One region of the Alkalihalobacillus sp. R86527 genome, then DNA from elsewhere that is predicted to be linked to it. Evidence: a T-box and tRNA genes for the amino acid it is inferred to sense, from the RefSeq annotation. Region 1 holds a T-box; the other holds one or more tRNA genes.
The links. A T-box is a leader RNA that pairs with one kind of tRNA and senses whether it is charged. The one in region 1 lies ahead of tyrS (tyrosine--tRNA ligase), so its partner is inferred to be a tRNA-Tyr.

Region 1 (15,777 bases):
CGCTCAAATTGGAGGTTGGATGCAGGGGCGTGAGAACGTGGCAATGATTGCTGCTGCTTGGGAGGACCTTGCGTCATATGAAGAATTTATGACCAATACCCACGACGGCATTTATGAACGCACAGAGCAGCAAGGTTCAATAGAGAATATCGACGTTCAATTGGAAGAAGTCGTTGTTCGTGAAGAAGATAGGGCATTGAAAGACTGGCTCACATCTCAAAACGTGAGTTTGGAAGAAAAGTGGTCCATTGTTAAATAAAATCTTGCTGTGAATGATAGCAAGATAAGATAAGAAAGAACACCCCCTATTCACTATGCTGAAGAAGGGGGTGTTTGTTTGTATAAAGCTGTTTTTCAAAATAAGACGATTCGTTTTTATTTACTAGGAGGAGGGGTTTCGAAATTAGGTGATGTGTTATCGGGAATGGCTTTCTTGTTCCTTGCCTATGACTTAACTGGTTCGAAAGCGTTAACGACAGGAATGGCCATAGCTGAAACAGTACCATATCTTATTTTCGGTTTAGTTGGGGGAGTAATTGCTGATTGGGTGCAGAAGAAAAAGATGGTGATCGCGCTAGATTTACTGAGGGTGCCCCTTGTGGGATCAGTTGTTCTTCTTTACTACCTGGACGGATTGCATTACTTCTACTTACTTTCGATCAGTTTTCTGATTCAAACGACCGGGTGTTTTTTTAACCCAGCTCATCGGGCACTTCTACCTCTTATTACAGCAGAGGATCAGAGGACGGTCGTTAATAGTTTAAATGATACTCTCGGGAGAGGCGTTACTGTACTTAGTCCGTTTATTGCGATATGGCTTCTTACTTCTTATGGAGCTGTGCATTTCTTTACGATTGATGCACTAACATATGCTATTAGCTCATTTTGTTTAATGAAAGTGAATGTAAAGGAAGCGAAGAAGTCTAGTGAGAAATCAGTTAAAAAGGCACTACGTGCGATTGGTGTTTTTAGTAAGTGGGCAGGCACGCATGCGTCTATTCGAAACTTGTTTTTGTTTACCTTTATGATTGTTTTTCTGAATACATGGGTTTGGGAAGTGGGACTGCTACTTGCATTATCAGAGTTAACGCCAAAGAGTGAAGAAGTATTTAGTTTGATTCAGGGTGTGTTCGGTGCAACTGTCATTACTGCTAATGTTTTTATTCCCTTTCTCTTTAAACGGATGAGTTTAGTTACTTATATGATCGGTTCATTATTATGGGGAGGTGGAGTTCTCTACTATGGAATTTTATATGAAGTGGAGCATTTCGTAATCGGAGCGATTCTAGTTGGAATCGGTATTCCAATCGCCGGGTTAGCTAGGGTCTACATCCTTCAAACGATTGTGCCAGAAGAGATGCTAGGGAGAGGATTTAGTACGAATGCCGTCCTTCTTTATCTTGCTAACACGCTGTCACTTGTATTGTTTGGAGCTCTCGCAGCTTTTGTGCCGATTCAATCGCTAATGATAGGAAGTGGCTGTCTTATGGTTACTGCGAGTGTTGGTTACTTAGTAACGGTTAAGGCGAAATTGAGACGGCGTTCGACCATAGAGTTTCTTAAATAGCTTATTATAGGAAGAAAGGTTCGTAAAGCCTGATTCTAAGGCAATCTGTAAGATCGAGCGATCTGAAAAATAGAGCGCTTCCTGACTCCGCATGATTCGATATAGCTGTAACCAAGAATAAGGTGCAATGCCATAGGCTTCCTTAAAAGCGTGGGCAAACTGATATTTTGATAAACCGCATAGTGTGGCGAGTTCATCTAGAGTCCAATTCGCTGAATAATCGTCTCTGATCGCTTCGATTGCTCGATCAAGAGAAGGAGAAGAGTGATAGGAAAGCTGTGTTTGATGTGAACCTGGGCCGTGTTTCATTAGTAAAAGCACAAGTTGAGGAACACTGTGTTCTAGGAAATATGTTGCTTCTTCTGAAGTAGCATCCTGTATCGTCTCTCTTACAAACGAAGCCCACCGTTCAATTTGAGGATGATAATAGTTTATGCCCGCAAATTCAGGTAGTTTTTTCTCCGTGTATAGATCCTGTATTACGTTTCGAAAAAGCGAAACATCAAGCTCGATTAAGAACTTCTCGTTTGTGACCTCTAACTGCTGATGGGATTCGTTAGGATTAAAGAGGTAGAATTGTCCTTTATTGATCGAAATGTCGCCTCTTTGAGTCGCATAGCGACCTTTTCCTTTATGCGAATAGATAAACTTATAACAGTTATCACTGCGCCAGTTTCTTTCGTGAAGTAACTTGTTTCGTAGTAGTAGAATTCCGTGCTCGTATGGCGTGATCATTGTTATACTCCTTTTTGTAAATGAACTCGTTAATCGTAGACGACAGGTTTTGATGGTTCATGCAGGAAATCGAATAAAAGGGCAATCTGAGATGTTGTCGTTCTGCCTGTTGAGAGGGGCGGAAGATTAGTTCTATTGAAAAATCCACTTGCGCTTGTTTCGATGCTGGTAGATGGATTTCCACCAACGATTTCGCATTGAAAAATAATTTTGTATGTATGGTATGGAGAAGGGGGATGAGGATGCTTTGACTTATCGAGAACAGCAAGAAGCCTTACTACCTTCACGATATAGCCTGTTTCTTCCTGAACCTCTTTCACCGCTACTTCTGCTGGTGTATACCCTACATCACCCCAGCCTCCAGGGAGTGACCATTTCCCATCTTCTTTTTCTTGAACGAGTAAAAGTTCACCGTGTTGAAAGACTGCAGCACGAATGTCGACTTTCGGCGTCTGATAGCCTGTCTCGTTCGCGAATAAGTTCTCAATCGTATGCATGTCATATTCTGTGTAGGTGTTCATAATTTCTGTACTTAGTTTACGCAGTTCCAAGTAGCGCTCGTAATCGTATGGATCTTTCGTATACGTTAATCCTGCTTGAGCAATCGATTGTAATTCCTTTGCCCATTCTAACCATTTCTCGCTCATGAAGGTTCTCCTTTGTGAAGATTTTCATCGTTCATCAAACTACTTCGAGAACAATAGAAAAAAACCTGCTTATGAAATCAATCATAAACAGGTTCAGGATAACGACCAAACCATTCGTAGCGATGAGTTGAAAACCATTTATATAATGGGGAGCCGATTCGATCGAGAAAAGGTAAATAGAGAAACAAGCTCAATGGAATGGTAATCGGCAATGCAAGAAATAGCCTTCTGACTGTAGAAAAGCCTGAGTATAGTCGGCCAGATGCCGTCAGCATATGTATTTCATCATACATAAGATCGTGGCGATATTGCATGTAAGGATAAGCTTCTGGATTGTTTTCTACTTCTTGTACAGCAATCCATTCAACTTGTCCTCTCCAGTCAAGCTTTTGAAGAATCTTCTTCACATTAAAACAAAAAGGACATTCAGCGTCATAAAAAACGAGATGTTTCATACGGGAGCCTCCCAATAAGAAATTTCGTATCCTATTCTATACAATTCACTTTATTGAGGGATATTAAACAATAGAACCATCTTATGTAGTAAAAAAGTTTCGTATGAGCAGTGAAAGGGAAGATGAGACTTTATGAAATGATACGGAGGAGGAAGAGAAATGTTTGATAAAAGTACAGGAGAGATCCTTGTCGATACACTATCCGATTGGGGAGTCGATCATGTTTATGGACTTCCGGGTGATTCGATCAACCATTTTGTAGATAATCTTCGATCTTCAGAGGATCGAATGAAATTCATTCAGGTTCGTCATGAAGAAGTTGGAGCGCTATCAGCTGCTTCATATGCCAAAATAACTGGTAAGATAGGCGTTTGCTTATCGATTGCAGGACCAGGTGCGATCCATCTTCTTAATGGTCTTTATGATGCGAAAGCTGATGGAGTGCCCGTTCTTGTAATCGCGGGGCAAGTCGACAGTACACAAGTAGGTACAGATCAGTTTCAGGAAGTGAATCTTGAGCGGATGTTTGACGATGTGTCTGTTTTTAATAAGCGCGTTCAATCAGCAGAATCATTACCTGATTTAACAAATCAGGCGATTCGTACAGCAGTTGAAAAGAAAGGGGTAGCCGTCCTTACAATTCCAGATGACCTTGCAGCTGAAAAGGTGAAACAAAAGGTTAAGAATACGTCACTTATTCGATCGAAAGCGGTGGTTCATCCCGATACTTCGAATTTGCAAGAAGCACTGCAGCTAGTAAACGATGCAAAAAGGCCTGTAATCTTAGCAGGTAAAGGTGCGAAGCATTCGAGAGAAGAACTTTTACAGTTCGCTGAGAAAGTAGCTGCTCCGGTTATCCTTAGCCTGCCAGGGAAGGGGACAATTCCAGATGTTCATCCATACAACTTAGGACAGCTCGGTCAGATTGGGACAAAACCAGCGTATGAAGCGATGGAAGAAACAGACCTTCTCATTATGGTCGGTACTTCGTTCCCATACCGCGATTATCTACCGGATGATGCGAAGGCCATCCAGCTTGATATCGAGCCGACGCAAATTGGAAAACGATATCCTGTGACGGTAGGATTGATTGGGGATGCGAAGTGGACGCTTTCTTATTTAGCTGAACATAGTCAGTACCAAGAAGATAGAGACTTTATTGAAAAGTGTCAGGAGAATATGAAGAACTGGTGGTCTCATTTAGAAAAAATTGAAGCCGAGCGATCAACACCGATTAAACCTCAAGAAATTATGCCCGAACTACAGAAAGTTGTTGATGACGATGCTGTCTTATCAGTGGATGTAGGTAATGTCACGGTTTGGACAGCGAGACACTTCCGGGTAACGAATCAGAAGTTCATTCTCTCCTCGTGGATGGCAACGATGGGATGCGGTTTGCCTGGTGCGATTGCAGCAAAAATTGCTCATCCTGAGCGTCAGGCCGTAGCGATTTGTGGGGATGGAGGCTTCTCCATGGTTATGCAGGACTTCTTAACTGCTGTAAAATATCAGTTGCCCATGATGGTCGTTATTTTCAACAATGAACGACTCGGTATGATTAAATACGAGCAGCAAGCAATAGGAAACCTTGATTATGAAACAGAATTAAAAGACTTTGATTTCGCGGCCTTCGCGCATACAGCAGGAGGAGAAGGATACCGTGTTGAGAAACATGAGGAACTGTTACCAGCTCTTGAAAGAGCGGCTAAATCTACTAAGCCTGCTATTGTAGATATCGTGATAGAAGATCAAGCACCTCTTCCTGGGAAAGTAACGTATGAGCAAATATCAAGTTATTCAAAATACATGTTGAAGAAAGCTTTTAAGGAGCAGGAAATCGACATGCCGCCGCTGAAGAAAGCGTTGAAGCGTATTTTCTAATAAGGTCCAAAGTCCGCCCTCGTTAGGCGGGCTTTATTTATAGGAGGGGGATTTTCATGCATGTTGTTTTTGTGTATGGAACGTTAAGAAAAGGTGAAAGCAATCATCATGTAATTGAAGGAGCCACGTTACTTGAAGAGTATAGTTGGACGAGCGGAGAATTGTATGACACTGGCGCAGGTTACCCTGCGATGTTTGAATCAAGTGAAAGTGTTGTATATGGAGAAATCTATAAAGTGAACGATACGATTCTTTCACGTATTGATGTGCTTGAAGGGTTTCAAGTAGGGAGGACAGCTAATCTTTATGAGAGAGTCATTCAAACCGTTCAGTCCAAAGGAAATCAGTACGATGCGATCACCTATATCATGAAAACCAGGCCATCCTCGTTTCAACGAATCGATAGCGGAAATTGGGGAGAAGATAAGTTAGATAATGACAGCAAAAATGGCAGCGTCTGAAAAGACGCTGCCATTTCTTTAATTGGAGGTTCGTGATGCTTTTTTTTCGATTTTTGCTTCATGATTATTTCGTAAAAACATGTAGAACGAAGCTGAGAAGATAATAATATATCCAAGTATACTTAGAAGACCAGGAACTTGTCCAAATAGGATGATACTGATCAGTGCTGAATAAACGACGGTGGAATAAAAGAAGATCGAGATCTCCCGTGCTGGGGCAAATTTATATGCCATCGTGATTCCGAACTGACCTAGTGTTGCAAAGACTCCTGCAAGAAGTAGGTAGATGAGCTGCTTCGTTGCCATCGGTTCATAGAACATAATGACAAACGGGAGTAATACAACCGTTGAGAAGAATGAAAAGTAAAAGACAACTGTATAAAACTTTTCCTTTTGCCCGAGGACGCGAAGCACAGTATACGCTCCTGCAGCAAATATCGCAGATAATAAGCCCGAGATATACGGAATCGTTTCAATAGAAAACTGCGGTTTAATAATTAATAAGGTACCAATGAATGCAATGATAATCGCCACGACCTGAAACGTTCTAGCACGCTCTTTTAGGAATAATGCAGAAAAAATTATGAGCAGAAAGGGACTAAGCTTGTTCAGCATATCTGCGTCAGATAGAACGAGATGGTCGATCGCATAAAAATAGAAAAGGATTCCTAACGTCCCAAGTGCTGAACGGAGGAGTAAGAATTTCTGGTTTTCTTTCTTACCAAATAACCGTTCTTTGTAGAACATCACAAAACCAAATGATATTACAGCAGAGACTGCGTTTCGAAACATCGTCTTTTGTACCGTTGGTAGATCTCCTGAAAGCTTTACAAAAGCTGCCATCATCGCAAAACCGAACGATGAAACGAGTAACAAAAGGATGCCTTTATTTCGATCACTCATCAAATTCCTCCAGTGTATAGATTCAAAAATCACCTCTATCACTTTACTGTATGTGGTGGTGGTTAATCAACTCATGACAATTGGGATAGGCAGAAAAAGGTGTGGTATTTCGAATGGATACGTGTAGGATATCCGATTATGGTGAGGAAAAACCAAAGCTTGCTCTTAGTGAGGGTTACAATTGCCTGCTAGGAGGGTAAGGAACTATTACACAGATACACAAAGGAGAACCATGAGATGTTTAGATGGAAGAATATATATAGAGGGCTATTAATGGGAATCAGCGATTTGATTCCTGGTGTTAGTGGCGGAACAATCGCGATGGTACTTGGAATTTATAGACGGTTGATCAACGGAATCAATGGACTGATGAGTAAGAACTGGAAGAAGGAACTTGGTTTCTTTATTCCTTTGTTGATCGGAGTGGCACTTGCAATTATTCTAGTAAGTAAGGTGATGGAGAAGCTTTTAAATAACTATCCACAGCCTACCTTTTACTTTTTTATTGGGTTGATCATTGGTGTTATTCCGTTCCTACTGAAAAAGGTAGAGTTCAAAGAGTCATTTAAACCGGTTCACTACGTGCTCCTTGTAGTTGCAGCGATATTGATTGCTTCTACGATTGTTTTCAAAGGAGGAGACTCAGGGACTGTTAAAGAAACGTTGGAGTTGAAGGATTATGTAGTCCTATTCTTTTCAGGATGGTTAGCTAGTACGGCTATGATTCTGCCTGGTGTAAGTGGTTCATTCGTATTGTTACTGCTCGGTTCCTATCAAACCGTTATACATGGATTATCGTCATTTCAAATCCCCCTAATTTTGACGGTAGGAGCAGGGATCATAGTAGGATTAAGTTTAACTGGTAAAGCTATTTCAGTATTGTTGAATAAATACACGGTATCAACGTACGCGGTGATGATTGGGCTTGTCACAGGTTCGGTCGTAGTTCTTTACCCAGGGTTTAAATCTGATCCTGGAATTGCGACTGCAAGCATCATGACATTCCTCCTCGGTATTGGAGCAGCTTTCTTATTAGGTAGAATTGAGCATAAACAAAGGTAACAGGCAGTGAAAGCTGTCTGTTTTTTTGAGCAGGAAAGTCTTTAGCAGATATGGAATCAGTTGAAGAAGCTTTGTGATGTAGAGGAAGGAGACACTAATGAACATACAGTTTAGTAAAATCGAACATCCAACAACCGCTCTTGTTGATATGTATAATAGATGGGAAAACGATCGATCTTTAGTACCGTTAATACGGCCGAATAAGAATGTGGAGGAATATGAACGACGAAGGAAAATCACGATGATCGATTTAACCGAGCGTTTAAATCACCTACATATATATTTGATTTACTTCAATAATAAGCTGGTAGGTGAAATGAATTATATGGTCGACCCGGGTCATCTTCTTAAGAAAGAACCGAAAACAGCGTGGGTCGGGATAACGATTGGGGAAGATGAGGCTCGTGGTCACGGCATAGGCTTTGATGCTATGAGCTATTTAGAAGAGGAAATAAAGAAAGACGAACTAAAGAGAATTGAACTTGGCGTGTTTGAGTTCAACACAAGGGCACAGAAATTATATAAACGGTTAGGGTATAAGGAGATTGGACGATTAGAAGATTTTACATATTGGGACGGGAAGATGTGGGCAGATATTCGTATGGAGAAGTACGTTTGAATCGTCACTTTTAAATGATTCGTAAAAACGCTGGGGATCATCCTCAGCGTTTCTCGTTGTGGGCTTCGTTGGATTGAAGTTTCTTGAGTTCATCGACGGTAGCAAACGTATAATCTTCTGTTACTAGTTCTCGTAGATAATAAAAAAACAAGCAAATCCATTGATGGATTCGCTTGTTTGCTTAGCGACTTCGTTTTTCTTGCGAACGGTGGGTTCGAGGGAATACAATATGTTTCATCATAAAGAAACTTGATGCAGAAGATAAAAACATTGCTAATCCCTTCGCTATATTTCGTTCGATATAATTTGGAATCGACAACCATTCAAGGTCAAACAGAAACAGAGCGCCGTAGAAAACGAGGTTGCTGACGCCAAGTGCAATAACGGCCTGCACCAGAAACAAGATGACCTGTCTTCGATCGTAGATAGCTTTGGAAGGAAAGGTGAGCTTAGCATTCCAAAAATAACTGTTCGTGATCGCCAGTGTATACGCAATTGAATTGTAGATAATGAGCTGGATTCGGTCATCTGTTGGAAATAACAGCATGAGGAGGTTAAGAGCTCCTATGTCTACAAGTGCATTCATGATACCAATCGCACTAAAGCTTATAACCTGCTTTGAACCTTTGGCTTTTTGACTCTGTTTCATGTTTTTACCTCTATCTATTGGACCGCCTGCTGTCCTTCTTCATGATCTTGCTTAAGTTCTAAAGAGGACTCATAAATATCGAGAAGCTGTTGTGCTGGACCATGCCAGCCGAAAGCTCGTGAATGCGAAAAGGCTTGTTCTGACATTCGATGAAGTAGGTCCTCATTTTCAAGTCGAGCAATGGTTTCGGTTAAGTTTCCCTCTTTACCTGAACGGTAGAGGAGACCTGTCGAACCATCTTCCACTTGTTCGTTCGTCGGTCCAGATTCTGCTGCGACAACGGGAAGTCCACTTGCCATTGCTTCTAGAATGACAAGCCCTAGTGTTTCAGTAGTTGAAGGGAACATGAATGCATCTGCTGAAGCATAAGCGGTCGCTAGTTCTTCTCCATGCATAAACCCTGTGAACGTCACATTCGTAAGGTGTGAGAAGTTCTTTTCAAGTTGCTCTCGGTATGGCCCGTCCCCAACGATTGCGAGATGAGCATCTTGCTTCTCTTCTAACATAGGGAGGAGTGTGTCGATTTCTTTCTCGAATGCAAGACGTCCAACAAATAAAAGTAGTGTTTTGTGAGGATTTCCTTCCGTTAATCGTTCCCTCATCGACTCTTCGCGTAGCTCAGGGTTAAAGCGTTCTGTATCGACGCCACGCTTCCATAAATGAACGTTATAAAAGTCTTGCTCATTAAGTTCTTCTAAAATAGCTTGAGACGTGCACAGGTTCAAGTCTGCTTTGTTGTGCATTCTTCGGAAATGCCACCATAGAAGAGGCTCTGCCCATGGAACGTTGTAATAATCCGCGTATTTTGGAGCATGCGTATGATAAGAAGCAATGAGGGGTACCCCTAGCTTTTTTCCATATTTAATTCCTGAATACCCCATAAATGCAGGGTTTACAACGTGTACGAGATCAGGGTTGAAGTCTTCTAGATATGTTTTGATTTGTTTTGTTGGCATTCCAAATTTACGGTGTTTATACAGGAAAAAGGTACGAGGCTGAACCCCATCGAAACGAATATTCCTATAGCTTCGTACCCCTAAATCTGGAGCAATAACCTGGATCTCATGTCCTTGATCGATTAAATAATCGATGGAAGCACGCAATCGCGTTACGACTCCATCTGTGGAGGGGAGGAATGTTTCAGTTACGATGGAAATTTTCATAGTTACACCTCTCCTTGTTTTGACATCGTCTTACTTCCAGGTAACGTTTGGAAGTACGTTTTCTTTTAGAACTCTATCTTTGTATTTAAGAGCTGTTTCAAGTGTATTCGCTATATGTTCATCAGTTAATAAGCAAGGTTCAAGGCCCAGGTCGATCAAGTTTGTGTTTACGGCATGATAATAGTGTTCTTCTTTTTCAACACGTGGGTTTTCTATATGGTCGATCGAAATATCAAGCCCCTTAGACTCTGCTACTCGTTGAACTTTCTCGGCTAATTCAAGAACAGAAAATTCTTCTGTAAATTGATTGAAAACACGGAACTCTCCTTTGTCGGCAGGGTTCTCAGCAGCGATTTCAACACAGCGAATCGTATCCTGTATATTAAGAAAGGCTCTTGTTTGCTTGCCAGAACCGTAAACAGTTAAATTATGTCCGATGGCTGCTTGTATGATGAAACGATTTAAAGCTGTTCCAAAGACGCCATCGTAGTCAAGGCGGTTAACTAAGCCTTCATCCATATCCGCTTCATCTGTATGAAGTCCATAAACAATCCCCTGATTCAGATCAGTTGCTCGAATACCCCAAATCTTACATGCGAATTGAATATTATGGCTATCATGGACTTTTGATAAATGGTAGAACGAGCCTGGTTGCTTTGGAAATGGTAGAACGTCTTCGCGTCCTTTATGTTCGATCTTTATGTATCCTTCTTCTATATCAATATTAGGCTGGCCGTATTCGCCCATTGTGCCCAATTTTATTAAATGGCAATCAGGTGTTACTTCTTTGATGGCATATAGTACGTTCAAATTGCCAACGACGTTATTGGTTTGAGTGAAAACAGCGTGTTCTCTGTCGATCATAGAGTATGGAGCAGAGCGTTGCTCAGCAAAGTGAACGAATGCTTCAGGCGCAACTTGTTTGAAGATCTCTTTAAGAAAATCATAGTGCATCAAATCGCAGTCGTAGATTTGAATGCTTTTGCCACTCTTTTCTTCCCAGAGTTTTACGCGTTCTTCTAAGGACAGAATCGGGGTTAGTGAGTTAGAGCGAAGTTCTTCGTCCCATTTTCGACGAACCATGTTATCTAAAATCGTCACGTCGTGTCCCTGTTTCGATAAATAAAGCGCTGTTGGCCAACCGCAAAAACCATCTCCACCTGCAACAATTATTCTCATAGATTCTACCTCCATCACAATGGTCAAATTTGTACTAAATCGCTTGCTATATCACAATTTACGATAGCACTCATCATGGGCTGATTCAACTAAGGACCCCTAATTTACGAAAATTTTAAGATAATCAGTTAATTCCCTGTAGGAATCAAATTTATGTTGAAGGTAAACTTGAAAAGGAGTTGAAATGAATGAACGATCGTCATCCTTATTGCCTGTTACATCGATGGCTGCTGTGTTGTTAGAAAGATAGGGAGTTGGGGGTGAAGTCATTCTTCGGGACGTTCAAATAAAAGTCTTTGTTAATTACGGCATCTATGATTAGATGTTCGTCTTCCTGCCAAGTTCTTCAGTTATTGGACGCTTAAATTTGTTTTTGCTCATACATCTTCCTCCTTTGGATAAACGCTAGCGGTAGTTTATGTTGTTGTGCGCAAGATTAACCATCACCGTAAGCATAGGTTAGCTTACTTTTCTATGATTAATTGTTCTTAGAAAAGGGAATCAGATTAAAGTGAGCCAAACGAAAAGGAGTCGATAGATATGAGTAAAACATTACAAGCCTACTTTCCAACAGAGAATGAAGCAGAAAGTGCAAAGGCAGACCTCAAAAATTATTCTGTAAATAACGTTTCAGTTGAAGAAGTAAATGAGGAAAAGAACCTATCAGTTGATACCCCTGATTCTGGTCAAGGGTCAAATACAGAGGCTGGTGCAAACAACGATTTGTTCTTCTCAAATGAAACCCCAACAGGTAAGCAGGAAGAAAACGCTGATCCTGAACAAAATGATAAGCATTACAGCTATATGCTTTCATTCGAAACAACTGAAGAAGACGATACAGAGCTCCGTGAAATCGTAACAAAGCATAATGGAGCGATGGAAAAATAATTAATGTAGGGGGTCAGGCAAGTGCCTGACCCCTTTTGTAATGAACGACACAAAACGTTACGATTTATATTGTTGTTTACCCTTTGAATCGATTGATGAAAAAGGGTATACTTCAAACTAGACGATAATGATTATAACTAGATATTGAATTTAATTCGTATTATTTGAGAGGGGAACACACTCATGGCAAAGAAAACAATGGGTTTACTTGTGATGGCATACGGTACGCCATACAAGGAAGAAGATATCGAACGTTATTACACACATATTCGTAGAGGAAGAAAACCAGCTGAAGAGCAACTTCAAGATTTAAAAGATCGCTATAAGGCGATCGGTGGTATTTCACCTCTTGCAAAAATTACTGAAGATCAAGCATATGGATTAGGTGCTCATCTAAATGAAGTGCAAGATGAGATTGAATTTAAAGTGTATATCGGCCTGAAGCATATTGAACCATTCGTTGAAGATGCCGTTCAACAAATGCATGAAGATGGAATTGAAGAAGCTGTAAGCATTGTACTAGCACCTCATTTCTCTACGTTCAGTATCAAATCATATAATGGACGTGCTAAGGAAGAAGCAGAGAAAATTGGTGGACCAACGATTACATCTGTAGAGAGCTGGTACGATGAGCCGAAGTTTATTTCCTATTGGGCTAAGCGCGTAAAAGCAATATTTGATGGAATGACTGAACAAGAAAGTGAAAAAGCGGTATTAATTGTTTCTGCACACAGTCTTCCAGAGAAAATCATCGCAAATGGAGATCCATATCCTGATCAGCTAAAAGAAACGGCTGACCTTATTGTTGAGGAATCTGGAGTAAAAAATGTTGCGATTGGATGGCAGAGTGAAGGAAATACACCAGATCCATGGATTGGTCCTGATGTTCAAGATCTAACGAGAGATTTACATGAAAATCATGGTTACACATCATTTGTCTATGCACCTGTTGGATTTGTAGCGGATCATCTTGAGGTTCTTTTTGACAATGACTATGAATGTAAAGTCGTAACAGATGATATTGGAGCAAACTACTACAGGCCAGAAATGCCAAACGCAAAAGAAGAATTTATCGATGCGATGGCAACGGTCGTGTTGAAGCAATTGAATAATTAATGTTAACAGCGGTCTTGGACCGCTGTTTTGTTATTTGGTGACAAAAAAAGAATTGACAATCCCTTCTTTTAAAGCTAAAGTTAGTGAAAATCAATGAAAATAGGCGAAGAAGAGGAAACAGTAGCGCATGCGAGTTGTAGTGTCAGAGAACCAGTGGTGGGTGAGAACTGGTACAGCGCAATCGTGAATTACCCCTCAGAGCTTTTCTGACGAACGGATTCTCTAGTAGTCTGAAACGGTAAATTCCGTTATCGTATTTGAGCCGGAAGACAGGATTGTCTTCAATCAGGGTGGTACCGCGTGACTAGCCACGTCCCTACATATAAGTAGAGGCGTGGCTTTTTTTTATATTATTTTAAATTAGGGGGTCGAAAGGAATGACCATGATCGAAAAGTTAACGAGTGAACAACGAAAGGAAATGGAAAGGCAGTATGCGGTTTATACTCATGGAACGAGCGAAGTCATTCCTGGAGACGAATTGAAACGTAAGATTGCAAAGTCGATCATCACAGGACGTCCATTGAAGGTTAAGCTTGGACTTGATCCAACAGCACCGGATGTTCATATCGGGCATACTGTCGTATTAAATAAGCTGCGACAGTTTCAGGAAAATGGGCATATTGTACAGCTGATCATTGGAGACTTCACAGGTAAGATCGGTGATCCGACAGGTAAATCTTCAGCAAGAGTTCAACTTACGGATGAAGAAGTTGAGAAAAACGCTCAAACGTATCTTGATCAATTTGGGAAAGTGATCGATCGTCATAAAGTAGAACTATTCTACAATGCAGCTTGGCTTTCAGAATTGAAGTTTCAAGACGTAATCGAGCTAGCAGGTAAGATTACTGTCGCTCGGTTAATCGAGCGTGATGATTTTGAGAAACGGATTACGAATGGTAAGCCGGTTTCACTGCATGAGTTCTTTTACCCCCTTATGCAAGGGTACGATTCCGTTCATCTAGAAAGTGACATCGAGCTCGGAGGGACCGATCAATATTTTAACGTCTTAATGGGAAGACATTTACAAGAACAGTTTGGAAAAGAAAAGCAAGTTGTCTTAACGATGCCTCTTCTCGAAGGATTAGATGGCGTAGACAAAATGTCGAAGTCAAAAGGGAATTACATTGGAATTGCAGAAAAACCAACAGAGATGTATGGAAAAGCGATGTCGATCCCTGATGAGTTAATTTCGAAATACTTCGAACTGATTACGGATTTACAACTAGAAGAAAAAGTAGCGATTCGAAAGAAGCTTAAAGAAGGGTCCGTTCATCCTAAAGAAGCAAAAATGAACTTAGCAAGAACGGTTGTACGAATGTTTCATGGCGAGGATGCAGCTACTACTGCGGAAGAGCAATTCCGAAATGTATTTCAGCAGAATCAGCTACCCTCTGATATCGAGGAATTTAAGTGGAGTGGAGAACAGAAAGTAAGTGTGCCAGCTCTAGTCGTGGCTTTAGGAATGTTGCCTTCTACTAGTGAGGCAAGACGCATGGTCAAAAATGGTGGAATCAAAATTGATCAAGAAAAAGTTACGGACAGTTCTACTGTGATTGAAATTGTAGATGGTATGGTTGTTCAAGTTGGTAAACGTAAAGTGAAGAAAATCAGGATATAAAATTCAATCTGTTAATAAAGTTTCGAAATCAACTGGGTGGTGATTTCCGCTCCAGGATGCTCGCTTTCCGCGGGGCGGGCGGTGAGCCTTGGCTTCGCCTGTGGGGTCTCACCTGTCCCGCAGATTATTAATGACGTCATTAAATCAGAACCTCAACGAAGTTTCTTTATATTAATAATAATTTTCTACTGTATAGGGAGCACAAGAAACGAGGCTTCTCTACAAGCGAAATCCCCCATTCAAAGTAAATGGGGGATTTGTTTTATTCTGTGACTGTCACTGTTTCTTCAGTGTGTTCATGTAAGCCATTGTCGTTTTCGGCATGGATGGTGACGGTGTATTTTCCTGCTTCTTCGAATGTAGCAGTTCCTTCATACTCGCCATCTTTTGTTTCCTCAGTGTCTATCCATTGTGCTTTTTCTTCACCAGCTTTTGAAATTTCAAAGCGGACAGACGCTCCACCTAAAGGTTGATCGTCTTTTTGTAGGTGTGTGACTAAAGAAATCTTTTCGCTTGCTTTAATGGATTCTGGTTTCATTAAGTGGAAAGAAACAGCGTCTCCATGATGGGCGTGTTCTTCGCTATGCTCAGATGATTCTTCTGACCCTGAACCTACTGTTACTTTGTTTTTCGGCATCGTGTGTAGGTCTCGTGCTGTTACGTGCGATTGAACAATGTATGTCCCATCTTCTTCGATTGCTTTCTTAATAGAGTAGACGCCTTCACCTTCATGCTCGGCTTTTACCATCTCACTGTTATCTTTGTCTCCTTCTTTCCAGATTTCAAACATTACTTCGTTTGCGTCTTCAACCGCTTCGTCTCCTTGTGTAACT
Region 2 (15,777 bases), 270 kb from region 1:
TTGCAAAACTTATTAGAAGGTATATGGACGGAAAAGAATTGTTTGCTTCAAAGCAATATATGGATGCGTACAATTTCATTTTGCATGCATTGCATCACTTGGCGCGTCTATCTGTAATCGAACATGGTTTTCATCCTGAGATCACAGTTTGGAATCAAGTGAAGCATATTGAACCAGAGATCTTTAAATTGTATACAGAACTTCTAACAGGTGAGGATCCTCTTGATAAACGCCTTGAACTGCTTCTACTTGCTAATGACTTTTCACTTTCATCTAAATCCTTTAACGCTACTCTTCATATAAGAAAGGTGATGAATGAGCGCAAAGGAGTTTGGACGTACCAAGAGCTTTTGGAGGACGACCAGCTTAAAGAGTACGGAATAGATTTAGGTGCTCTTCTAGAATATATGGTTGAGAAAGAATTGATCGAAGTTCTACTTGCTGAAACAAAAGGTGAGGGAATATACAGTCGCCAGTATCGAGCAAAATAATGTTTTTAAAAGCGGAGGAAAAATATTATAAAAAGGGTTGACCATATTTTTCCCCCGTGCTATATTATTACTTGTCGCCGCAAGAGAGCAACGCGGCAAACAAAAACTTTTTAAAAAACGTTGTTGACTTCTGATGAGTTAATGTGTTACATTAATAAAGTCGCTGAAAACGACATTGGAAGAAACAAATCGATCTTTGAAAACTGAACGAAACGCCATGCAAGAAATTGTTTCTACGGAAACAACAAGTTTTAAAGCTAGATTAGACTTTCTATCGGAGAGTTTGATCCTGGCTCAGGACGAACGCTGGCGGCGTGCCTAATACATGCAAGTCGAGCGGAGAAATAGGAGCTTGCTCCTATTTCTCAGCGGCGGACGGGTGAGTAACACGTGGGCAACCTGCCCTACAGACTGGGATAACTCCGGGAAACCGGAGCTAATACCGGGTAATACATAGCATCGCATGATGCAACGTTGAAAGTTGGCTTTCGAGCTAACACTGTAGGATGGGCCCGCGGCGCATTAGCTAGTTGGTAAGGTAATGGCTTACCAAGGCAACGATGCGTAGCCGACCTGAGAGGGTGATCGGCCACACTGGGACTGAGACACGGCCCAGACTCCTACGGGAGGCAGCAGTAGGGAATCTTCCGCAATGGACGAAAGTCTGACGGAGCAACGCCGCGTGAGTGACGAAGGCTTTCGGGTCGTAAAGCTCTGTTGTTAGGGAAGAACAAGTACCGTTCGAATAGGGCGGTACCTTGACGGTACCTAACCAGAAAGCCACGGCTAACTACGTGCCAGCAGCCGCGGTAATACGTAGGTGGCAAGCGTTGTCCGGAATTATTGGGCGTAAAGCGCGCGCAGGCGGTCTCTTAAGTCTGATGTGAAAGCCCACGGCTCAACCGTGGAGGGCCATTGGAAACTGGGGGACTTGAGTGCAGAAGAGGAGAGTGGAATTCCACGTGTAGCGGTGAAATGCGTAGATATGTGGAGGAACACCAGTGGCGAAGGCGGCTCTCTGGTCTGTAACTGACGCTGAGGCGCGAAAGCGTGGGGAGCGAACAGGATTAGATACCCTGGTAGTCCACGCCGTAAACGATGAGTGCTAGGTGTTGGGGGGTTCCACCCTCAGTGCTGAAGTTAACACATTAAGCACTCCGCCTGGGGAGTACGACCGCAAGGTTGAAACTCAAAGGAATTGACGGGGGCCCGCACAAGCAGTGGAGCATGTGGTTTAATTCGAAGCAACGCGAAGAACCTTACCAGGTCTTGACATCCTCTGCCACTCCTAGAGATAGGACGTTCCCCTTCGGGGGACAGAGTGACAGGTGGTGCATGGTTGTCGTCAGCTCGTGTCGTGAGATGTTGGGTTAAGTCCCGCAACGAGCGCAACCCTTGATCTTAGTTGCCAGCATTCAGTTGGGCACTCTAAGGTGACTGCCGGTGACAAACCGGAGGAAGGTGGGGACGACGTCAAATCATCATGCCCCTTATGACCTGGGCTACACACGTGCTACAATGGACGGTACAAAGGGCTGCGACACCGCGAGGTGAAGCGAATCCCATAAAGCCGTTCTCAGTTCGGATTGTAGGCTGCAACTCGCCTACATGAAGCCGGAATTGCTAGTAATCGCGGATCAGCATGCCGCGGTGAATACGTTCCCGGGCCTTGTACACACCGCCCGTCACACCACGAGAGTTTGTAACACCCGAAGTCGGTGAGGTAACCTTTTGGAGCCAGCCGCCGAAGGTGGGACAAATGATTGGGGTGAAGTCGTAACAAGGTAGCCGTATCGGAAGGTGCGGCTGGATCACCTCCTTTCTATGGAGAATTACGAGGCAACATTGGTTGCCAAACTTGCATGAGCGTTTCGTTTAGTTTTGAAAGAATGATTGTATTCTTTCAAAACAGGCTAATTTGATGAAGCATTAGCGGATTCAAGAAGTAGCCTTGTTCCTTGAAAACTAGATAGCATAAACAACGACATCCAATAAAGAATTATTTTTTGCGTTATTTCTTAGTTAGTCACATCTTACGATGTGCAACATCAATGACGAGTTAGAAGCGAGAAATTCGAGGCGGCGAAATTCCGGAGGAGCGGAGCGTATTTGAATACGTGAGCACCGGAGGAATGAAGCCAACGAAGAAGTTCGAAGCTAATAACGAAGTCATAAGGTTAAGCTACTAAGGGCGCACGGTGGATGCCTTGGCACTAGAAGCCGATGAAGGACGGGACGAACACCGATATGCTTCGGGGAGCAGTAAGTACGCTTTGATCCGGAGATTTCCGAATGGGGGAACCCACCATCCGTAATGGGATGGTATCTATTTCTGAATACATAGGGAATAGAAGGCATACCCGGGGAACTGAAACATCTCAGTACCCGGAGGAAGAGAAAGCAATCGCGATTTCCTGAGTAGCGGCGAGCGAAACGGAATCAGCCCAAACCAGAGGGCTTGCCCTCTGGGGTTGTAGGACGTCTCATTGGAGTTACAAAGGCACGGATAGACGAAGCGACCTGGAAAGGTCCATCAGAGAAGGTAACAATCCTGTAGTCAAAATCCGCTGCCCTCCGAGACGGATCCTGAGTACGGCGGGACACGTGAAACCCCGTCGGAATCCGGGAGGACCATCTCCCAAGGCTAAATACTCTCTAGTGACCGATAGTGAACCAGTACCGTGAGGGAAAGGTGAAAAGCACCCCGGAAGGGGAGTGAAAGAGAACCTGAAACCGTGTGCCTACAACTAGTTGGAGCCCGTTAATGGGTGACAGCGTGCCTTTTGTAGAATGAACCGGCGAGTTACGATCCCGTGCAAGGTTAAGCCGAGAAGGCGGAGCCGCAGCGAAAGCGAGTCTGAATAGGGCGAAATAGTACGTGGTCGTAGACCCGAAACCGGGTGATCTACCCATGTCCAGGGTGAAGTTCAGGTAACACTGAATGGAGGCCCGAACCCACGCATGTTGAAAAATGCGGGGATGAGGTGTGGGTAGCGGTGAAATGCCAATCGAACCCGGAGATAGCTGGTTCTCTCCGAAATAGCTTTAGGGCTAGCCTCGCGGCAAGAATCTTGGAGGTAGAGCACTGATTGGACTAGGGGTCCCTACCGGATTACCGAATCCAGTCAAACTCCGAATGCCAACGATTTATCCGCGGGAGTCAGACTGCGAGTGATAAGATCCGTAGTCGAGAGGGAAACAGCCCAGACCACCAGCTAAGGTCCCAAAGTATACGTTAAGTGGAAAAGGATGTGGCGTTGCTTAGACAACCAGGATGTTGGCTTAGAAGCAGCCATCATTTAAAGAGTGCGTAATAGCTCACTGGTCGAGTGACGCTGCGCCGAAAATGTACCGGGGCTAAACGTATCACCGAAGCTGTGGATTGTCTTACGACAATGGTAGGAGAGCGTTCTAAGGGCTGCGAAGTCAGACCGAAAGGACTGGTGGAGCGCTTAGAAGTGAGAATGCCGGTATGAGTAGCGAAAGACAAGTGAGAATCTTGTCCGTCGAAAGCCCAAGGTTTCCTGAGGAAGGCTCGTCCGCTCAGGGTTAGTCGGGACCTAAGCCGAGGCCGAAAGGCGTAGGCGATGGATAACAGGTTGATATTCCTGTACCACCTCCTTTCCGTTTGAACGACGGGGGGACGCAGAAAGATAGGGAGAGCGCGCTGCTGGAAATGCGCGTCCAAGCGATTAGGCTGGTGAATAGGCAAATCCGTTCACCGCGAAGGCTGAGTCGTGATGGCGAGGGAATTAAGTACCGAAGTCCCTGATTCTACACTGCCAAGAAAAGCCTCTAGTGAGGAAAGAGGTGCCCGTACCGCAAACCGACACAGGTAGGCGAGGAGAGAATCCTAAGACGATCGGGAGAACTCTCGTTAAGGAACTCGGCAAAATGACCCCGTAACTTCGGGAGAAGGGGTGCTTCCTCGGGTGAATAGCCCAGGGGAGCCGCAGTGAAAAGATCCAAGCGACTGTTTAGCAAAAACACAGGTCTCTGCCAAGCCGCAAGGCGATGTATAGGGGCTGACACCTGCCCGGTGCTGGAAGGTTAAGAGGAGGGGTTATCCCTTACGGGAGAAGCTCTGAATCGAAGCCCCAGTAAACGGCGGCCGTAACTATAACGGTCCTAAGGTAGCGAAATTCCTTGTCGGGTAAGTTCCGACCCGCACGAAAGGTGCAACGACTTGGATACTGTCTCAACGAGAGACCCGGTGAAATTATAGTACCTGTGAAGATGCAGGTTACCCGCGACAGGACGGAAAGACCCCATGGAGCTTTACTGTAGCCTGATATTGGATTTTGGTACAGCTTGTACAGGATAGGTAGGAGCCATAGAAGCCGGACCGCTAGGTTCGGTGGAGGCGTCGGTGGGATACTACCCTGGCTGTACTGACATTCTAACCCAGCACCGTGATCCGGTGCGGAGACAGTGTCAGGTGGGCAGTTTGACTGGGGCGGTCGCCTCCTAAAGAGTAACGGAGGCGCCCAAAGGTTCCCTCAGAATGGTTGGAAATCATTCGCAGAGTGTAAAGGCACAAGGGAGCTTGACTGCGAGACCTACAAGTCGAGCAGGGACGAAAGTCGGGCTTAGTGATCCGGTGGTTCCGCATGGAAGGGCCATCGCTCAACGGATAAAAGCTACCCTGGGGATAACAGGCTTATCTCCCCCAAGAGTCCACATCGACGGGGAGGTTTGGCACCTCGATGTCGGCTCATCGCATCCTGGGGCTGAAGTAGGTCCCAAGGGTTGGGCTGTTCGCCCATTAAAGCGGTACGCGAGCTGGGTTCAGAACGTCGTGAGACAGTTCGGTCCCTATCCGTCGCGGGCGCAGGAAATTTGAGAGGAGCTGTCCTTAGTACGAGAGGACCGGGATGGACACACCGCTGGTGTACCAGTTGTTCCGCCAGGAGCATAGCTGGGTAGCTACGTGTGGAAGGGATAAGTGCTGAAAGCATCTAAGCATGAAGCCCCCCTCGAGATGAGATTTCCCACAGCGTCAAGCTGGTAAGATCCCTCAGAGATGATGAGGTTGATAGGTTCGGGGTGGAAGCGTGGCGACACGTGGAGCTGACGAATACTAATCGATCGAGGGCTTAACCTAAAACGAAAAGTAAAGCAGGCTTGGTCATATTCGCAGACCATTGGAGCTCTTGAACAGAAGGCGTTTTTCGCCTGAAGTGAAAGAGTGAAATGGGCAAGAATATAGCCTGCGGCACTAGACATCGCGAAAAAATATTGGAATACGTTGTTGCATGCTATCTAGTTTTCAGGGAATGAATTTTCTCTTGAAATATGATGAAATATATTGTAATATATATTTTGTCGCTAGCAATCCCACGAAAGTGAGAGCTGTTAGTAGTCTGGTGATGAAGGCGAAGAGGTCACACCCGTTCCCATGCCGAACACGGAAGTTAAGCTCTTCAGCGCCGATGGTAGTTGGGGGATCTCCCCCTGCAAGAGTAGGACGTCGCCAGGCTAATCATTATTCCACAGTAGCTCAGTGGTAGAGCTATCGGCTGTTAACCGATCGGTCGTAGGTTCGAATCCTACCTGTGGAGCCATGGAGAGCTGTCCGAGTGGCCGAAGGAGCACGATTGGAAATCGTGTAGACGGTCAACGCCGTCTCGAGGGTTCGAATCCCTCGCTCTCCGCCAGATACATAATAGAATGGCCCGTTGGTCAAGCGGTTAAGACACCGCCCTTTCACGGCGGTAACACGGGTTCGAATCCCGTACGGGTCACCATTTTAATAAGTAACATTTTCAATCTGTGGAGGATTAGCTCAGCTGGGAGAGCATCTGCCTTACAAGCAGAGGGTCGGCGGTTCGAGCCCGTCATCCTCCACCATTACAAAGGTCCCGTGGTGTAGCGGTTAACATGCCTGCCTGTCACGCAGGAGATCGCGGGTTCGATTCCCGTCGGGACCGCCATTTTTATTTCAACATTTATATCATTATTATCGTCGCGGGGTGGAGCAACGAGCGTTACTTCAATGAATCAACTTCGAGTTGTTTCGACGGATACGCATCGAAGCATAACCTTGTAGAGAAAGAAACAGATCACTGCATATAGAAGCAGGATCAGCATTAATTTTATATTATCGTCGCGGGGTGGAGCAGTTCGGTAGCTCGTCGGGCTCATAACCCGAAGGTCGCAGGTTCAAATCCTGCCCCCGCAACCAATAAAGAATTCTTACTACGTCGAATAAAGTTCGTGATAGAATTCAAAAGGGGTACCCGCTAGGGTGCAACCAAAATAAAATTTTAACTACGTCGATTTATCTTCTAAGCTAAAATTTAATCGGAGTCCCTTTAGGGGCAACCTATTCTCTTTTCTTAGATCGACCGTTAAAATAAATTTAAAAGAATGGCTCTGTAGCTCAGTCGGTAGAGCAGTGGACTGAAAATCCACGTGTCGGCGGTTCGATTCCGTCCGGAGCCACCATGTCGCCGGTCTAGCTCAATTGGTAGAGCAACTGACTTGTAATCAGTAGGTTGGGGGTTCAAGTCCTCTGGCCGGCACCATTTTTCCTAAAAAGGTATCAATTTCTATTGTTTTTATATATATTATATATTACAATGATAATTGTCTATTTGGAGGGGTAGCGAAGTGGCTAAACGCGGCGGACTGTAAATCCGCTCCCTCAGGGTTCGGCGGTTCGAATCCGTCCCCCTCCACCATTTATAGGGGTATAGTTTAAAGGTAGAACAGAGGTCTCCAAAACCTCCGGTGTGGGTTCGATTCCTACTACCCCTGCCAATTTATTTAAAAATTTTCTTTGTGGCGGTTGTGGCGAAGTGGTTAACGCACCGGATTGTGATTCCGGCATTCGTGGGTTCAATTCCCATCAGCCGCCCCATTCTTGGGCTATAGCCAAGCGGTAAGGCAACGGATTTTGATTCCGTCATGCGCTGGTTCGAATCCAGCTAGCCCAGCCATTTTTGTTGCGGAAGTAGTTCAGTGGTAGAACACCACCTTGCCAAGGTGGGGGTCGCGGGTTCGAATCCCGTCTTCCGCTCCATTTTTTTAAGGCGGCATAGCCAAGTGGTAAGGCACGGGTCTGCAAAACCCTTACGCCCCGGTTCAAATCCGGGTGCCGCCTCCAAATTTTATATTTTCACTTAAAAGTCCTGCCGGAGTGGCGGAATTGGCAGACGCACAGGACTTAAAATCCTGCGGAGGGTGTACCTCCGTGCCGGTTCGAGCCCGGCCTCCGGCACCATTTTCTTTCCGAAATTTAAAATTGTCTTTATGCCGGTGTGGCGGAATTGGCAGACGCGCACGACTCAAAATCGTGTTCCGCGAGGAGTGTCGGTTCGAACCCGACCACCGGTACCATTACATACTTTATACAAGAACGTTCAGGATTTCTACAGGGTAGAAGTCTTTTTTTATTGTCTAAAATCATTTGTACATTATTATGAGATATCCTTTTAATGATGGTAAGAACGAGGAAAGGGCGTATGGGATTATCCATTTGATGGTATGCCGTTCAACCTGGTATAGTTTCCCTCAGCTACTGATCAATCGACCAATCTACAATGAGCTTAAGATTATCCTCGTTCACTAAATGATGATACACTGAAAGTAAATCGTTTACTATGAAAGAGTGATAATAATGAGAGTAGAAATATGGTCTGATTTTGTGTGTCCTTTTTGTTATATTGGGAAACGACGCTTAGAGAATGCTCTTCAAACATTTCCACATCGTGATCAAGTTACAATAACCTATAGAAATTTTGAGCTTGATCCAAATGCTGAGAAATCTAGTGGGAAAAGTAAGGCTGAGTTGTTAGCTAGTAAGTATAACGTTAGTCTTGAACAAGCCGAGGGTATGTGTGAGAACATGAGACAACAGGCAGAAAATGAAAAGTTAACGTTTGATTTCAAGAATATGAAGCCTACTAATTCTTTCGATGCTCATCGCCTTCTCCAGTATGCCGCAAAACAGAATGTAATGGAGCAAATGACTGAGAGACTCTTCTATGCTTATTTTACAGAAACGAAAGACATCTCGGATCATGAGACACTTTGTGAGCTTGCTGAAGAGGTAGGGCTTAACACCACTGAAGTTAGCGCTATGCTCCATTCTGAAGAGTATGCAAAAGAAGTTCGTTATGATGAGTCACTTGGAAGCCAATTAGGCATTCAAGGAGTTCCGTTCTACGTCTTTGATGAGAAGTTTGCTGTTTCTGGTGCGCAATCTCCTGAGATGTTCCAACAGGCGCTAAATAAAGCATGGGATGAGAGTAAAGGGCTTGAAGTACTCAGTAGTGATGGAGATTCATGTGCGACTGATTCCTGTGATATCTAATTGAATGATAGCAAAAAAGCTCTCTTACTAAACGTGTAAGAGAGCTTCTTATTATTCTTCTGTCTTTTCTTCTTTAATCGTCTTATAAGCAGCGTCGAGATTTCGAATTCTCCGAATGATTTCGGAATTCTTATTAAGATTGTCGTAGATCATTGAAGAGACAACTGAACGATAATAACTGTTCATCGCTTCTAGTTTTGAGAAGACATCATTATTTTTCTTTATGTATTGTCTAAAATTCTCTTCAAAAAATGGTGTTGAAAAAGGTTCCATATGTTTGCTCCTTCCTACTAGATTAGATTGATTATCATATCATTGTAGATTCTATATTAATATATTGTAGACCAAATCTAAAGAAATTAATAATTTACTGTTGTTTTATTAATCAACTCTGTGTTATTCTAACTACATCAGCGAGGTTTGTAGAAAAACCTCGAATTATCACCATTTACCCAACGCAGTGTTTCGTTATTATTAACGAAGCGTTGCGTTTTTTTATGTTTACTCCTATTATTTGATCATTGTTAATCCGTAATCGAAGTTGCCCCCGTGTACTTGGTTAAACATTTCACCTGAGGCCTTCAAAAGCTTTTTGGCTTCCTCGGAAGAAAGGGAAGGTTGAATATAATATATCTGAATAGCATTTTGTGTTTTCTCAGTTACTGCAGTACGCATTGAGTCTACGATAGGACTACCAAAGGGACCTTTTTGATCCAAGGCTACAAGTTTGTTATTGAAGTTTACTTCTCTGCCATTCAATCCCTGATATGAAATCGATTCGTCACCAATACCCACCGTAATCGGTCCCACTAGCAGATCAAGGTCATAGATTCCAATAGGGATTTTATATTGTAACGAGAGTAGATTGTTAATATCAGCTGCAGAGTGAATAGATGGGAGATCTGATCCTTTCTTTAACCTTCGTAACAATGCTTCTGATGAAGGGCGATACCGAGAAGGATCGGCACCAAGGGTTTTGAAGACTGATCTCCACTCTTTCACTGCTGGGAAAGATGTTAATTCTGTGTCTTCTAGATCCATCATCATAGTTTCAAGGTAAAATTGATATCGGCCTCGCACCATTTGCGGTGAGTTTTCAACCACGATATCATGGTAAGTAATATATCCGATTTTAAAGTCGGGGATTGTTTCGGTAATAGATGTAGAGAGAAAAAGGGTATCCATGGTACATCTCTCCTTCGTGTTTATTTCCGTTCATTTTACCATATGCGATAATTTGAAGCTCAAAAGGAGGCTCACCTCATATGAAGAATCTGATCAAGCATTTACAACGTATAGATGGGAAAAGTTATAAAGCCTATAAAGACATAAGAGGGAGCTATGATTTTCAAAGTTATACTCTTTCGATTGATTATGTGCAAGGAGACCCTTTTGCAAGCCCCTCTAGAATGAGAGTGGTTATCCCTCGTGATAAAACAAATGTGAAAGGCGATTGGTTTGAGGGAGATCAAAGAAGGGTGCGTTTAGAGGATCTTATCGCAAGAAAAGTTGCGGAATCCATCTATCGACACAAAGGTAATATTAAAGGCTCAGGTAAAAGCGGCGCATTTATGATAGATGCACCTAAACAAAAGGTATTAGAGCGTACAGCAGTGTCAGTTAATGATAAAGGTATCACGATATGTTTATCACTAGGGTTACCAGCACAAGGGAGACGGGTGCTCGGGAGACAAGCAGAGCAAATGTTAGCTCACTATCTACCTGAGATTCTTAGTGGTTCAATCTTCTCTTTAAAAGAAGAAGAAGTTATAAAAGTCATTCACTTAGCGGATCAACAAGAATCCATCAGAGAGTATTTGAGAAATAAAGGGTATGTAGCTTTTATTGCAAACGGAGCTATCTTGCCACGAGAAAGCGGTATAAGCGATCGCCCCTTACAGAATAAAGCTGTTCCTTTTAAATCTCCATCAAATAAAGAAGTATCTATAGCTATTCCCCATAGAGAAGAACCGATTACTGGAATGGCGATTGAGAAAGGAATCTCTCTTATTGTAGGGGGCGGGTACCATGGGAAAAGTACCCTGTTGCATGCGATGGAGCATGGCGTTTATGATCATATTGCAGACGATGGCAGGGAATATGTCATAACGGATGAACTAGCTATGAAGATCCGTTCTGAAGATGGAAGAAAAGTTACGGGAGTTAATATCTCCCCGTTTATAGAGAACTTACCGTTTGGGAAAGATACCCGATCATTTTCTACAGAAAATGCTAGTGGAAGTACATCTCAAGCAGCGAATATAATTGAAGCAGTTGAAGCTGGCTCACATGCGTTATTAATCGATGAAGATACAAGTGCTACAAACTTTATGATTCGAGATGAACGGATGCAACAACTTGTTTCAAAAGATAAAGAACCGATCACCCCATTTATCGATCGCGTTCAACAATTATATAACCAACATGGTATTTCAACAGTGCTTGTTATGGGAGGATCCGGAGATTATTTCGACGTGGCCGATTCGGTGATTTTGATGGAGAACTATCTCCCCTACGATGTAACAAGTGAAGCAAAGGGAATATCTGAGCAATCCCCTTCTTCTCGAAGTAAAGAAGGTGGAGAGCTGTTCGGTGATGTGGACAGACGACTTCCGCATCGATCGAGTTTAAATAGTCAAAAGGGGAAAAAGTCGAAGGTTTCTGCAAAAGGACTCCACCATATTCTATATGGCAATACTGATATCTCACTTCTACAAGTTGAGCAACTGATCGATCCAAGTCAAACCCGTTTAGCAGCAGAAATTCTTCACTTTTTTGAAAGAAAGAACAAACTGGGAGATGCCTCAGTTTCTGAGCTATTGGATGTTGTAGAAAAGCAAATAAATGAGGAAGGATTAGGTTCATTCTCAGTGTTTGTCGATCAACACCCAGGTGATTTTGCTCGCATTCGAAGAACAGAATTGGCTGCAGTGATGAATAGACTTAGAACGTTGAAAATCATTTAATAAGAATAAATTTAATTTAGAAGGGAGGGGGTTACGATGGCAAACGCCCAGTTAAAGGAAGAGATTGTTGCATACAGTAAATCAATTGGAATAGATAAAATTGGTTTTGCTGCAGCTGATCCATTCAAATCGCTCAAAGAACGGTTAAAGCAACAACAGCAGCTAGGTTATCAATCAGGATTTGAAGAACCTGACCTTGAGAAACGGACAGAGCCTGAGTTACTGTTAAGTGGTGCGACTACGATTGTCTCAATCGCTATTGCTTATCCTTCAAAGTTGAAGGATAGCCCTAGAAGTAAGCGAGGAGAACGTAGAGGTCTATTTTGCAGAGCTTCCTGGGGCGTAGATTATCATCATGTTCTACGAGAAAAACTCTCCCTTCTTGAATCATTTATCAAAGCGAAAGTTCCAAGTGCAGAAACTAGTTCGATGGTTGATACAGGAGAATTATCTGACAGAGCTGTAGCAGAGCGAGCGGGGATTGGCTTTAGTGGTAAGAACACGATGACAATCACGGAAGAGTACGGTTCATGGGTTTACCTCGGAGAGATGATTACCAATGTGTTTCTAGAGCCCGATGAACCGGTAGAAGAAGGGTGCGGAGATTGCAATATTTGCGTTGATGCTTGTCCTACAGGAGCTTTAATTGAAGGTGGTCAGCTAAATGCTAGTAAATGCATTGCTTTCTTAACACAAACGAAAGGTTTTCTACCCGATCAATATCGATCGAAACTCGGAAACCGGCTTTATGGTTGCGATACTTGTCAGCTCGTATGCCCTAAAAATAAAGGAATTGATTTTCATAACCACCCTGAGCTTGAGCCGGATCCAGAAGTAGTTAAACCGAAGTTGATTCCACTCCTAACGATGAGTAATAGGGATTTTAAAGAAAAGTTTGGAAAAGCGGCGGGCTCATGGAGAGGAAAGAAGCCAATTCAACGCAATGCCATCTTGGCTTTAGCACACTACAAAGATGAAACTGCTGTCGATACATTGATCGAATTGATGCAAAATGACCCAAGACCAGTGATTAGAGGGACGTCTGCTTGGGCCCTTGGGAAGATTGGTGGAAGTAAGGCGTATGATGCTCTCATTAATGAGCAAATGAAAGAAAACGACCAGGAAGCAGCAAATGAGATTGAAAAAGGGCTGTCTATGCTCCAAAATAAGTCTTAATGCTGGTGGTCAAATAATATAATGTCTTGTAAGATAATGAAAAATGTTGAATAAAAGAAGGGATAGCATGGATAAACAAGTGATCAGTTATGGGGAGTTTCAATCACCAATTGGAACACTGACATTATTGGCAGGTTCTGAAGGAATCTACAGGCTTGATTTTGGAATTTCTGAAGATGTGCTACCCGCAGCTGAAGCATGGTTCAAGAAAAATCATGTGAAACCAGATTTCATTTTGAATTACGAAATCATTGACCCGATTATTGTTCAATTAGAAGAGTATTTCAATGGGAAAAGAAGGTTATTTGATCTTCAACTCTGTATGATAGGAACACCGTTTCAGAAGAAAGTTTGGAAAAGTCTCAATGCTATTCCGTACGGAGAGACACGCTCATATAAAGACGTCGCCGTAGATATTTCTGCTCCAAGGGCCGTGCGTGCGATTGGTTCTGCTAATAACCGGAATCCACTGCCTATAATTATTCCATGTCATCGTGTGATTGGAAGTAATGGTGCTCTCGTTGGGTATGGTGGGGGCATGGATAAGAAAGAATATCTGCTGTCCTTAGAACAACAGAAGGCACTTCACCCAGCGATATCATCATAATCATTTACTAGCTCGGAGTTCAATATGAACTTCCGGGCTTTTTATTTGGATTCGATCCTTTCCCTATGCACAAAGTGGCATGTGTTCCGACTCACTATCATAAAGTGCGAAGAGGGGGGAACGCAGATGGGGTGGGAAGAGCAGCTTAAGCCCTTTTGGGAGGAACAGGCTTCATACTTAATGAATGGGTCATCACGATCATTTAGAAGTAAAGGAAAACGTCCAGCTACCGAGGAAGAAGCTGTGACAAGGTTTATTAACAAATGTGATTCCAGAGATGCCACTGTTGTTAGAGTGCTCAATAAAGGTGTGCTTCTTGGTAAAAAGAAGCTTGCCAGAACACGTATTTATGATTATTACCTTCATCAGCAATATGTGATCAAACATGGGAAAAAGCTTTATCAAGAGGAACGTTTTGAAAAAAGACTCGCTGAGTTAATCGAAGGTGAGTTAATTCACGATCGTTCAATCGAGCAAGAGGGAGTACACTGTGATAATGCAACACGGGCAGGTAGGGGAAGTGAGCGGCTAAAAGGCTCGTATTATGATCGTTTATCTGCAGTTAAGTACGCCGAGAGCTGGTGGGATGATTATAATCCTGCTTACCCTATATTTGAAGGGGATTGCACGAACTATGTGTCCCAATGCTTACATGCTGGAAAAGCCCCTATGAGAGGCTATCCTGATCGGACGAGGGGATGGTGGGTCAAGAAAAACAGCTGGAGCTATTCATGGACAGTTGCTCATGCATTACGGTGGTATTTAAGTGGTTCAAAGAATGGTCTCAAAGCGAGAGAGGTTTATCAACCAGATGATTTAGTTCCTGGTGATGTGATTAGCTATGATTTTACAGGCGACGGAAATTGGCAGCACACAACAATTGTCGTAGATCAAGATGGTAAGGGACAGCCACTTGTTAATGGGCATAATACGAACTGCAGGATGCGATATTGGGATTATGAAGACTCTACTGCATGGACACCTAATATACAGTATAAATTTTTTCATATTGAAGATGACTAGCATATTCTTTCTCTCCGTGGAAAACATGCTATAATAGATATGTTTTGAAGCGGAGGTGAATCATTATGTCATTAAATATCGTTCTATTTCAGCCGGAGATTCCTGCAAATACAGGGAATATTGCTCGTACTTGTGCTGCTACGAATGTAAGTCTTCATCTTATCCGTCCTTTAGGGTTCTCTACAGATGATAAGATGCTTAAACGTGCAGGTCTAGATTACTGGAAATATGCTGACGTTCATTATTACGATTCTCTAGAAGTATTCTTTAATCAGAATGAGGGTGGAGAATTTTATTATATTACGAAGTATGGTACGAATACTCATACTGACTTCGATTATTCGGATGTTAGTCAAAATACGTTCTTTGTTTTTGGAAGAGAAACAGACGGTTTGCCAGATGAGTTGATTGAAAATAATAAGGAGCGCTGTCTACGTTTGCCTATGACAGACCACGTGCGTGCTCTTAACCTTTCAAATACAGCGGCAATCATGGTGTATGAAGCTCTTAGGCAACAAGGATATCCTAATATGAAATAAAAAAGAACGACCTTAGAGGTCGTTCTTTTTTATCGACTACCTTTTTTGGTTTTTTGAGGTCGATCATTGTAGCCAGCCGTAAAGATAGCTGCTAGAAAAGCAATAATTACTACTAAAATACCCAGGAAACTCATGGTTTCATCCTCCTCAGGTAAAATTATGTCCAAGTCTATCTCTGATTATAAACGATAGAGAAGTTGTTGTGAATGTTTTGAGGGTAATTCTATAGCGAAGAATGTATGAGTTGGAAAAATTGCTACATTCCTATACGATAGAAGGAGATGAAAAGGAGGCTTTTATTTATGTATGTTGTGATGAACGAACTTAAAGTACCTGATGAACACAAAGATGTAATGAAAGAGCGTTTCGGGAAAAGTGCCGAAAGCATGAAGAAGGTTGAAGGGTGTCTTGAATTCCTATTTCTTGAACAGTCTTCTGAGAATGGAAAGTTAATCGTGTTTACAAAATGGGAGAATGAAGAAGCATACCAAAATTGGATTCATTCTGATTCCTTCAAAAATGCTCATAAAGAAAAGCGCGAATCAAAAGAAAAATCTCCAGCATCAGGAAATGAACTAAGCGAATTCACAGTTGTCTACCATACTTAAAGAAAACCGGCTATGCCGGTTTTTTGTTTGAAGAGAAACCTGATGAATGT

Region 2: it encodes a tRNA-Tyr, which carries the amino acid that the T-box ahead of tyrS (tyrosine--tRNA ligase) is inferred to sense. The anticodon was not compared.

Annotation. Positions count from the first base shown of each region.
Region 1 covers NZ_JAXHBW010000001.1:3,276,416-3,292,192, reverse strand. Annotated here, with positions in the region: gene SJY16_RS17180 (YdbC family protein) at 1-259, shown strand, start outside; gene SJY16_RS17175 (MFS transporter) at 338-1,567, shown strand; gene SJY16_RS17170 (AraC family transcriptional regulator) at 1,511-2,302, opposite strand; gene SJY16_RS17165 (NUDIX hydrolase) at 2,332-2,949, opposite strand; gene SJY16_RS17160 (thiol-disulfide oxidoreductase DCC family protein) at 3,027-3,404, opposite strand; gene SJY16_RS17155 (pyruvate oxidase) at 3,564-5,285, shown strand; gene SJY16_RS17150 (gamma-glutamylcyclotransferase family protein) at 5,342-5,746, shown strand; gene SJY16_RS17145 (DMT family transporter) at 5,765-6,649, opposite strand; gene SJY16_RS17140 (DUF368 domain-containing protein) at 6,887-7,711, shown strand; gene SJY16_RS17135 (GNAT family N-acetyltransferase) at 7,809-8,330, shown strand; gene SJY16_RS17130 (GtrA family protein) at 8,512-8,979, opposite strand; gene SJY16_RS17125 (glycosyltransferase family 4 protein) at 8,994-10,142, opposite strand; gene SJY16_RS17120 (NAD-dependent epimerase/dehydratase family protein) at 10,173-11,321, opposite strand; gene SJY16_RS17115 (hypothetical protein) at 11,862-12,209, shown strand; gene hemH (ferrochelatase) at 12,393-13,325, shown strand; T-box leader at 13,423-13,646, shown strand; gene tyrS (tyrosine--tRNA ligase) at 13,703-14,944, shown strand; gene SJY16_RS17100 (FixH family protein) at 15,207-15,777, opposite strand, start outside.
Region 2 covers NZ_JAXHBW010000001.1:3,547,871-3,563,647, reverse strand. Annotated here, with positions in the region: gene SJY16_RS18635 (nucleotidyltransferase-like protein) at 1-491, shown strand, start outside; rRNA gene SJY16_RS18630 (16S ribosomal RNA) at 763-2,313, shown strand; rRNA gene SJY16_RS18625 (23S ribosomal RNA) at 2,667-5,595, shown strand; rRNA gene rrf (5S ribosomal RNA) at 5,854-5,970, shown strand; tRNA gene SJY16_RS18615 (tRNA-Asn) at 5,981-6,055, shown strand; tRNA gene SJY16_RS18610 (tRNA-Ser) at 6,057-6,148, shown strand; tRNA gene SJY16_RS18605 (tRNA-Glu) at 6,164-6,238, shown strand; tRNA gene SJY16_RS18600 (tRNA-Val) at 6,266-6,341, shown strand; tRNA gene SJY16_RS18595 (tRNA-Asp) at 6,349-6,424, shown strand; tRNA gene SJY16_RS18590 (tRNA-Met) at 6,599-6,675, shown strand; tRNA gene SJY16_RS18585 (tRNA-Phe) at 6,863-6,938, shown strand; tRNA gene SJY16_RS18580 (tRNA-Thr) at 6,943-7,018, shown strand; tRNA gene SJY16_RS18575 (tRNA-Tyr) at 7,090-7,174, shown strand; tRNA gene SJY16_RS18570 (tRNA-Trp) at 7,180-7,253, shown strand; tRNA gene SJY16_RS18565 (tRNA-His) at 7,278-7,353, shown strand; tRNA gene SJY16_RS18560 (tRNA-Gln) at 7,358-7,432, shown strand; tRNA gene SJY16_RS18555 (tRNA-Gly) at 7,441-7,515, shown strand; tRNA gene SJY16_RS18550 (tRNA-Cys) at 7,525-7,599, shown strand; tRNA gene SJY16_RS18545 (tRNA-Leu) at 7,627-7,716, shown strand; tRNA gene SJY16_RS18540 (tRNA-Leu) at 7,748-7,832, shown strand; gene SJY16_RS18535 (DsbA family oxidoreductase) at 8,113-8,808, shown strand; gene yvfG (protein YvfG) at 8,860-9,081, opposite strand; gene SJY16_RS18525 (B3/B4 domain-containing protein) at 9,319-9,993, opposite strand; gene SJY16_RS18520 (ABC-ATPase domain-containing protein) at 10,074-11,774, shown strand; gene queG (tRNA epoxyqueuosine(34) reductase QueG) at 11,811-12,950, shown strand; gene SJY16_RS18510 (methylated-DNA--[protein]-cysteine S-methyltransferase) at 13,018-13,557, shown strand; gene SJY16_RS18505 (amidase domain-containing protein) at 13,684-14,580, shown strand; gene trmL (tRNA (uridine(34)/cytosine(34)/5-carboxymethylaminomethyluridine(34)-2'-O)-methyltransferase TrmL) at 14,646-15,119, shown strand; gene SJY16_RS18495 (antibiotic biosynthesis monooxygenase family protein) at 15,422-15,727, shown strand.